DNA from 3 places in the Shewanella psychrotolerans genome. Region 2 is predicted to be linked to each of the others. Evidence: predicted binding sites of a transcription regulator. Region 2 holds the regulator's gene; each other region holds the start of a gene.
The links. The regulator LexA, encoded in region 2, represses DNA repair genes until DNA is damaged. The targets are predictions, from matches to a motif close to TACTGTATNNNNATACAGTA.

Region 1 (3,288 bases), 1.7 Mb from region 2:
GCAGCGAGTCATTATGATAAGAAAGCTCGGCCATTATCTGAATCAATTGATCCTAACCTCGCATCTCAATATCAAAAGCTGAATAGTAACGGTGGATATTTAGAACAAGGGGATAATATTGTCGTGGCTTATCCTATCGATATTACCGTTGCGGGTGCTCAGTGGTCGTTGGTGATAGAAGTCAATAAAATCGATGCTTATGAGGCCGCGTTGGAGATGGACAATGCGATGTCTGCAATGGCCAGTTCTCTTGGCAGTCTGTTGTTGATTGTCGGCAGTATTGTATCTGTTATTGCGGTGGTAACGATTAGTCTAGTGATCCGATCAATTATTGCACCATTGAAAGTGATTCAAAGCCGAGTGGAGAACCTTGCAAGTGCTGAGGGTGATCTGACTCAATCTATAACGGTAGAATCTCACGCTGAACTTATTGCCCTTGGTGGCGGTATCAACGGTTTTATTACTAAGTTAAGACTGTTAATCACAGAGCTGAAAGAGTTAGCCTCTCGTTCCCAAGATGAAAGCCAAACAGCAGCGGGTATTGCTCAGCAAACGCGAGACAGCGTTAATCGTCAATACAGTGAGATTGAAAGTGTGGTCACAGCTGTTAATGAGATGAGTGCTACAGCACTTGAGGTTGCGAAAGCATCTGAGCAAACCGCGGCCGAAACCGAAGCGATGACGGCGAATGTTAAAGCGGGCGAGGATAGCTTAAGCAAGGCGATGGGCTTTGTGACGAATATGTCTCAGGAATCATTATTGGCTAAAGAGGCGGTTAGTAAGGTCGCAGACAGTAGTACTAACATCAGTAAAATTTTAGAAGTGATCAGTGCCATTGCAGAGCAGACTAACTTGTTGGCCTTAAATGCAGCAATCGAAGCGGCTCGTGCAGGAGAGCAAGGACGAGGTTTTGCGGTGGTGGCTGATGAGGTTAGGGCATTAGCATCGAAAACTCAAAGCTCGACTGATGAGATTAGCAAGCTAATTGAATCGTTACAGAAAGAGGTTAAGAGTGCATCGAACATTATTGACCAAGGCGTAAATGGCGCTCAGCGCGCGGTTGAACAGACTGAATCGGCGTTAACTTCACTTAATACTATAGTGAGCCAAATTGAAGAGGTGTCTAGTCAAGTTACCCACATCGCGACTGCGGCCGAGGAGCAAAGCGCAGTCACCGAAGAGGTTAACCGTAATATTACCGGGATCTCCGATTCGGCTTCTGAGTTAGCGCGTCTTGCCGATGAAGCACAGCAAAGCAGTGTTAGCCTAGCTAATTTAGTTGCGCAGCAACATCAGCAGCTTGGTAAGTTGAAAACCTAAGCCTCGTCGATAGAATGGCCAAGATGTGATCACGACATCTAGGCTATTCATTATTTATTTGCTTTTTATATCATCGAGTCAATTTATCATTGGTAAATCAAAGCGTTTGGCGACTCATCATCCATTTGCCTTGAATGAGTTGCCAAAAAACACGCTGAGTTGATCACTTTCTTATGTTGATTGATATGATGAGAGCTATTCTCAACTGTATATGCAAAGCTTTTGTTGTAAGTAACAAAATGTATTTTGAGTTTGCGCCATAACCTTTGCTGAGTTAAAGTTGCTGGTAATTTATACAGTGTTTATTGAGTTATGATTTTATATATCGCAGAGAAACCGAGTCTAGGAAGGGCGATTGCCGATGTATTACCCAAACCATTAAAAAAGGGGGATGGGTTTATTACCGCCGCCAATGGCGACTGTGTTTCTTGGTGTATCGGGCACTTGTTAGAGCAAGCTGAGCCTGACAGCTATGATGCTGCTTATAAATCATGGAAGTTTGAACATCTGCCGATTGTGCCACAGCAGTGGAAGATGAAACCAAAATCTAAAACTCGCAGCCAGCTTACGGTGTTGCGAGGTTTAGTGAAGCAAGCGACTCAATTGGTTAACGCCGGCGATCCCGATCGTGAGGGGCAGCTGCTTGTCGATGAAGTCATCGCTCATCTTGGCGTTAAAGGTAACAAGCTTAATCAAACTCAACGCTTGTTAGTGAGCGACTTAAACCCAGAGGCGGTGAGAAGAGCCTTGGGACAACTCAGATCAAACCGTGAATTTATCCCCTTATCAACTTCTGCATTAGCGCGTTCTCGTGCCGATTGGCTTTACGGCATGAATATGACTCGTGCTTATACGCTACAAGGTCGTAAGGTGGGTTATCAAGGTGTGTTATCTGTAGGGCGAGTACAAACACCGTTGCTGGGGCTTGTAGTTCGTCGTGATGAAGCGATTGCGGGTTTTGTAAGCAAACCCTTCTATGAAGTGCTTGCCAATCTCGCGACAGAAAAGCAAGAAACATTCAAAGCCAAATGGCAGCCCAGCGAAGCATGTCGTCCCTACATGGACGAAGATGGGCGAGTATTGTCTAACGGCTTAGCCCAGAATGTGGTTGGACGCATAACAGATAAAAGCGCTCAGGTGACATCGCTTCAGAGTCGCGATAAACAGCAAAGCCCACCTTTACCCTATAGTCTTTCAGCCCTGCAAATTGATGCTGCTAAGCGTTTTAGTATGAGCGCGAAAGCGGTACTCGATACGTGTCAGTCGCTTTATGAAAAACATAAATTATTAACGTATCCTCGATCCGATAGCCGATACCTTCCTAAGGAGCAGTTTGTACTCGCGCCTAACGTGATTAATGCCGTGTTAAAAGGGGCAAGTGAATTAGTCGAAGGTATTGATAGGCCCGATCCAAAAATTAAATCTAAGGCATGGAATGACAAAAAAGTGGATGCACACCATGCGATAGTGCCTACCGAAAAGGTGGCGAATTTATCGGGTTTAAATCAGGCAGAGAAACAGATTTATCTTCATGTCGCTAGACAATACCTCGCGCAGTTTTATCCAGTATATCAGTACCATGAAACCGAAGTTGAAGTTGAAATAGAGAAGGGGCGGTTTAAGACTAAAGCGAAGCAAGAGAAGTCTCTAGGCTGGAAACAGCTGTTTCCAAAGGCAAATAATAGCGCTTCACAACAAGATAATGACGGGGATGATTTACAATCGCTTCCATCACTGATTGAGGGACAAATGTTACATTCGGGTCAAGGCGAGTTGGTCGAGAAGCATACTCAGCCGCCGAAAGCGTTTACTGATGCGACCTTACTCGCTGCGATGACGGGCATTAGCCGTTATGTGACTAATCCTGAGATCCGTAAGATCCTTAAAGACACCGACGGCTTAGGTACCGAAGCAACGCGAGCTGGCATCATTGAGCTGTTATTCAAACGAGGTTTTTTGGTGCGCCAA
Region 2 (3,288 bases):
TTGCTAGAAAAATAGCCGGGGGCCAAACTTAACTCCATAAGGTGAGTAAGCTTATGGGCGCCGTAACCTATCTCTTCTTGAAGCTCACGATTCGCCGCTTGAACAGGCGTTTCACCAGGATCGACTAAGCCTTTGGGGAAGCCCAGCTCGTAAGAGTGCGTACCCGCAGCATATTCTCGACCCAGCAGCAATTGGTCATCTAGCACAGGAACCACCATAACCGCACCACGATTGTTGCCCTTCATACGCTCATATTGGCGCTCAACCTGATTAGAAAACTTTAGGTGCACTTGTTCAATCTGAAACAGACGGCTCTTGGCAACAACTTCTGCATGTAAAATCTGTGGCTTCTTGTCCGACATGAATGTCCCTGATAAAAATGACGTTTGCTTCACAGTCCAATCTTACTATGATGTGATTAATCCACAACTCTACCGATGGAATTTTTTCAAACCACAATATGTTTCCATGGAATAAGATAGATACAGTGCTACTCGATATGGATGGCACACTACTGGATTTGCATTTTGATAATCACTTTTGGCTCAGCCTAGTGCCTCAAACCCTTAGCCATCAAAAAAACTTGCCAATCGAGCGCGCAAGAACCCTAGTAGAAGCCGCCTATGACAAAGTCTTTGGCACCTTAGAGTGGTATTGTCTCGACTACTGGGAGCGTGAACTCCAACTTGATATCATCGCCTTGCACCGCTCGATTGTCGACAGAATCCAAATGCGCCAAGATAGTATGCCATTTCTAACCGCCTTAGGAGAGCAAGGAAAATCAAGAATACTGGTGACCAATGCCCATCCAAGCAGCCTCGCACTAAAACTTGAACATACTGATTTAGCTGCTGGGCTAGACCATATGCTATCGAGCCATGCAACGGGGTACCCTAAGGAAGCCCCCCAATTTTGGGAGACGCTTTTCACACAATATCAACTCGACCCAAGCCGATGCTTATTCATTGACGATAGTGAGCCGATCTTACAAGCCGCACAAAAAGCAGGTGTTGGTTATCTGCTTGGAATTAAAAACCCCGATAGCCAAAAGCCACTCAAGTCATTTAACGACTTCCCAGCAATCGCAGACTATCACGATCTATTAAATAGCCTTTTAACCAACAGATAAGCATAGGAACAAGTTAAATAAAATGAGATAGCTAATGGTTTTAGGCAAAAAGCTGGTTAATACTTGCACTACCATAAATACTGTATATACTAACAGTTACTGTATGGAAAGACAGGATAGATAATGAGACCACTAACACCCAGACAAGCTGAAATTTTAGAGCTAATTAAGCGCAATATAGCCGACACAGGCATGCCACCTACTCGAGCTGAAATTGCCCACAGATTAGGCTTTAAGAGCGCTAATGCTGCAGAAGAACATTTAAAGGCACTAGCGAAAAAAGGCTGTATAGAGATCATGCCAGGAACATCTCGAGGGATAAAGCTCCCCCAAGAAGATGAACCTGAAGAACTCGGTTTACCGCTAATCGGTCAAGTTGCCGCAGGTGAACCCATACTAGCCCAAGAGCATGTGGAGCAACACTATCAGGTCGATCCAAATATGTTTAGACCCTGTGCGGACTTCCTGCTACGAGTGCGGGGGGACAGTATGAAGAATATTGGCATCTTAGAAGGCGATCTACTTGCTGTACATAAAGTTGAACAAGCACGTAATGGACAAGTCGTCGTCGCTCGAGTTGAAGATGATGTCACGGTTAAGCGTTTTGAAAAGAAAGGCAACACCGTGTATTTGCATGCCGAAAATGAAGATTACTCACCTATAGTGGTTGATCTCGCTAATCAAAGCCTAAGCATTGAAGGCTTAGCGGTCGGCGTTATTCGCAACGGAGACTGGCAATGAACAATTTAATCGGTAATGCGCCACGTCATCCTGGTCTGTGGGTTGATATAAATAAGCAACTAAAACCATCCCACCCAAATACTATTTCCACCGTGTCAAGCAGCACTCAAGGCAGACAAGAGTTACAAGCGTTAACACCACAGCTAGCTAGATTAAGTCAACAAGGACAATGGGTCGTGCTAATCAGCCCACCGAATATTGGCTATAAACAGATGCTCGCAGATGCAGGGGTTCGTATGGATCGTATTCTACTCGTGCATACCAAAGATGAAGTCGAAGCACTTTGGGCGATGGAAAAAGCACTCACAAGTGGTACATCCAGTGCGGTGATTAGTTGGACTCAATCGCTCGATGCAAGAGATAATCGTCGCTTACAAATCGTCGCCAAAAACACTCGAGCACTGGGTGTCGTTATCGAAGATGCAAATAGTCACTTACCTGTAACAGCCCGTATGCAGGACGATCTAGGCATACAACAAGCCTGTTTATTTAGTTCATTGCATTAATCGATTTACTCCTCCTTTCCATACAAAAGCCCCGCAAGGGGCTTTTTTGTCGCTGTTTTGTTTAGAAAAATAAAATAAAAGTGATCTTGATCAATATTTGAACACCGATTAAGTTAATAGTAGATATCAACGATTATTTGTTATATCCGAACAATTTAGCTGTCGACGCAATTGAGCCCGTGAGAAGTCTTCTCTTGTGTCAATTCGTTGAAATTAGCCTGATATATTCAGCCGTAAGTGCAAGCGTGGTCACCACCAGCAATAACATTTACACCACCAGCGCACTTTGAAGTCATCGTTGCTTTTTTGGGAACCGAAGAGTTTGCATAGAGCCGAGACATACTGTGTGGCTCTTCTTTGTAGTTGCCTTCGCAATTGACAGAGGAGAAGTCTAGTGAAGCAAGTGTTGTATTATTTGCTGGCGTTGCTGTTTACGCCCCCCATACTCGCAGCCGATATGCCCCTCAACATGACAGAAGGGGTTACAGAGATAAGTGGAAGAGTGTTTGGCCTCCACATGACCATTCTCTACATCTGTTGTGCCATAGGCATTGTGGTCTTTGGTGTGATGATCTATTCGATCATCAACCATCGACGCTCTAAAGGTGCCGTTGCCGCCAACTTCCATGAAAGTACTAAAGTCGAAATTGCATGGACCATCGTTCCTTTCGTTATTTTAATCATGATGGCTATTCCAGCAACACAAACCCTGATAGCAATGGAAGACCCCAGCGATGCAGACTTGACCATTAAGATCACGGGTTCCCAATGGAAATGGCATTACAGCTATTTCGATTATGATATCGAGTACTACAGCCTGCTTGCAACGCCAAGAACACAGATAGAAGGTAGTGAAGCCAAAGGCGAGCACTATCTGCTTGAAGTAGATAAACCGCTCGTTCTACCAATTAA
Region 3 (3,288 bases), 1.3 Mb from region 2:
AGCCAACCCGTCCCACAGGCGTATCAATGACATTAAGCCCGTGGCCATCACCAAAGCCCCATACCATGCGTTCTGGGTTGGTCGGCATGAGTTTTCGATGATGGTTAACAATCTCACCATCAGGGTCAATCATCACCAGCGCGTTATAAAGGGTCGATTGGCTGTTGGCATTGTCTCTTTCGTTCATACCGCAGACAACAGTCACACCGTTTTGTTTGGCGGCGTCTTGCAGCGGCTTAAGGTCGTTCGTCGATAAATCGATGGCATTTCTGAGCAACCTAGCATGCAGCTCTTCGCAGAGCCCCCAGTCGCCACCGGGCCTGAGTCGCCATATCCAGGCAGGATAACCAGGAATAAAGGCCTCGGGAAACACGATAAGTTCGGCACCTTGAGCAGATGCAGAATTAATCGACGCCACCGCTTTATCAATTGTTGCCTCTTTATCGAGTACACAAGGTGCCTCTTGAATAATAGCTACCCTCTTCATAGGTCAATCCTTTTTATTAGGAGTGGAGTTAACCCTCAGTATAGTTTGTCCTACGCAGGTTTCGTTAAGTGCCCTCTCTCAGGTAGCGCAAGCCATCGAAATTAAAAAAAGCCAAATAGAAGAAACGGGATAACTCGATGCAGATGCACCGATGAGCTTGCGAAACAGGGATGTTTCGGCAGAACCTAAAGGGACTTATTCACTGTGTCTCACAGGAATACACATAAGCCCACCGCTGATGATAGGGAACCATCGATGGTTAACCCTTAAAATTGGTCAATAAATTACAATGCAGCCAGCAGCAACTGCGACGAAAGATATGTCGAACCTTCATTTTAAGCTGCACTCATTAAGGTGCACTAAAACCCGAGGTTTAACTGCGATGCACTAACCTCATCTTCACTACCCACGCCAGCGTCAGCACTCTCTAACCCCACAGAGACCCCAAGCAAACGAATTCCCCGTTCGCTTCGACGCTCTAGTGCCTGAGTCAACAAGTCATAAAACAGCTTGACCGATATCTCATCGCTGCGGTGCTCTATAGTGGTCTGCTTAAAGTCATCAAACTTCAACTTAACCACTTGCTTATTAATACGTCGCGCAGAAGCGCTGCGGTTAACCCTAGCTGCTAGCTCGTGAATAAGTTGAGGCATTACCGCCTCACATTGCTCGTAAGTATAAATATCTTGGGCCAGCGTGGTTTCCACCCCAACAGATTTACGCTCCCGATGAGGCGATATTCCCCGGGGATCGACGCCTTTAGCGCGCTCAATCAAGACTGCACCAAATTTACCAAATCTCTCTATTAATCTGGCCTCTGAGAACTGCTGCACATCGAGGCACGTATGCAGTCCCATCTCTTCGAGCTTAGTCGCGGTAACTTTTCCAACCCCGGGAATCTTTATCAGGGAGAGGGTTTTAACAAACTCGGTGACAGCATCTGGAGTGATCACATATTGGCCATTCGGTTTATTGAGATCCGAGGCAATTTTGGCTAGAAATTTAACTGGGGCTACTCCTGCCGATGCTGTGAGACCTGTTAATTCAAATATCTCTTGCCTAATCGCTGCCGCGATTAAGGTTGCAGAGCCATGATGTTCATTACAATCACTGACATCGAGATAGGCTTCATCTAATGACAGCGGTTCAACTAAATCGGTATAACGAGCAAAAACGCTACGAATTTGTGCCGATACCGCTTTGTAAACCTCCATACGTCCTGGCACCAAAATTAAATGAGGACACAGCTTTAAGGCATAGGCAGATGCCATCGCCGAGCGAACACCAAATGCGCGCGCTTCATAATTACAGGTACTGATCACCCCGCGGCGATCGCTGCGCCCGCCCACGGCTACCGGCTTGTCTCTTAACTCGGGAAAATCTCGCATTTCAACTGCCGCATAGAAGCAGTCCATGTCCACATGAATAATCTTTCTCAACGGGCATTACCTCCACCCACAAGAATACTGTATATTTAAACAGTATACAAACACTTATCCATGCCAACTCACCTAAACCAGCCACTGCTGTAGACTTAAAGGCCCTACCGCCTTAAGCTTAGACAAAAAACCACAGCATGATGCTGTGGCTTATATCGAACCCTTTTAGCTATCGGCTACCTTTATCCGCCATGATTAAAACAACCAGAGTGAACCTGGAGCAGCTCAAATAACCACGACTTGCACGACCTTAGTTGCAGCCCACAGCTTATAACCTTACATCTTAGACTGTAGGTAATTCTGCAGCCCAATTTTATCGATGAGACCCAGTTGTTTCTCTAACCAGTACATATGATCTGACTCAGTTTCCTCTAACAGGACTTCGAGTAACTCACGCGACGGATAATCTTTCTTCGCTTCACATAAGGCTATCGCTTTGCGAAGATTGTCTGCCACCTGATATTCGTAGTTCAAATCGTTTTGCAACATCTGCTGCGGATCTTTACCGATATTAAGCGCCTCACGGCTCGCAACATCTGGGGTGCCCTCTAGAAAGAGGATCCGCTCAACCAATTTTTTAGCATGTTCGCGCTCATCGTCAGACTCATGGGAAATACGCTCATGCAATTCTGTGAGCCCCCAGTCGTCATACATGAGTCCATGCACAAAATACTGGTCCATCGCCGATAGCTCTCCGGTGAGTAGTTGATTAAGCGTATCTATGACCTCTTTATCACCTTTCATACTAATCTCCCTAGTCCGACTCTATCTGCGCTTGTAAGTAATTTTGAATGCCAGTCATTTTGATCAGATCTTGCTGGGCTTCTATCCAATCTAGATAAGCTTCTTCATCTTCAAGAAGATCTTCTAAAATTTCTCGACTGACATAGTCTTGCTCTGTCTCACAAAGGCTAATCACGCTGCGTAATTCTACCAATTGCTCTTCTAGCATGGTTTTATCACATTGCAGCATCTCTTGTGGATTCTCTCCAATGCGTAATTTTTCTAACTGTTGCAGATTAGGTAAACCTTCGAGGAACAGCACCCGCTCAATGAGCTTGTCAGCATGCTTCATATCTTGAATCGACTTTTTATAACACTTCTCGTTGAGCTCTTCTAAACCCCAATTCTTGTACATACGGGCATGTAAGAAGTATTGATTAATTGCCGTCAATTCAAACGTCAAAATCTTATTGAGCTGCCGAATAACGTTCGGATGACCCTTCATTTCATCTCCTTAAAAATATTGATCTAAATCAATGTTTAAGACTAGAACAAAATCCACCCAAAAACAAATTAACATTTAGTTTCAAATGTTTACCAAAGATAATCATTATCATTCTGATTCTTAACTAGAGTGAA

Region 1: a site for LexA is predicted at 1,602-1,621, ahead of K0I62_RS08015 (DNA topoisomerase III). Genes of this name have one in related genera too.
Region 3: a site for LexA is predicted at 1,952-1,971, ahead of dinB (DNA polymerase IV). Genes of this name have one in related genera too.

The regions. Positions count from the first base shown of each region.
Region 1 is NZ_CP080419.1:1,804,150-1,807,437, forward strand. Features, by position in the region: gene K0I62_RS08010 (methyl-accepting chemotaxis protein) at 1-1,320, shown strand, start outside; gene K0I62_RS08015 (DNA topoisomerase III) at 1,633-3,288, shown strand, end outside.
Region 2 is NZ_CP080419.1:123,415-126,702, reverse strand. Features, by position in the region: gene nudE (ADP compounds hydrolase NudE) at 1-362, opposite strand, end outside; gene yrfG (GMP/IMP nucleotidase) at 461-1,129, shown strand; gene lexA (transcriptional repressor LexA) at 1,253-1,870, shown strand; gene K0I62_RS00565 (cell division inhibitor SulA) at 1,867-2,376, shown strand; gene coxB (cytochrome c oxidase subunit II) at 2,771-3,288, shown strand, end outside.
Region 3 is NZ_CP080419.1:3,189,290-3,192,577, forward strand. Features, by position in the region: gene K0I62_RS14090 (carbon-nitrogen hydrolase family protein) at 1-487, opposite strand, end outside; gene dinB (DNA polymerase IV) at 847-1,926, opposite strand; gene bfr (bacterioferritin) at 2,203-2,670, opposite strand; gene bfr (bacterioferritin) at 2,681-3,154, opposite strand.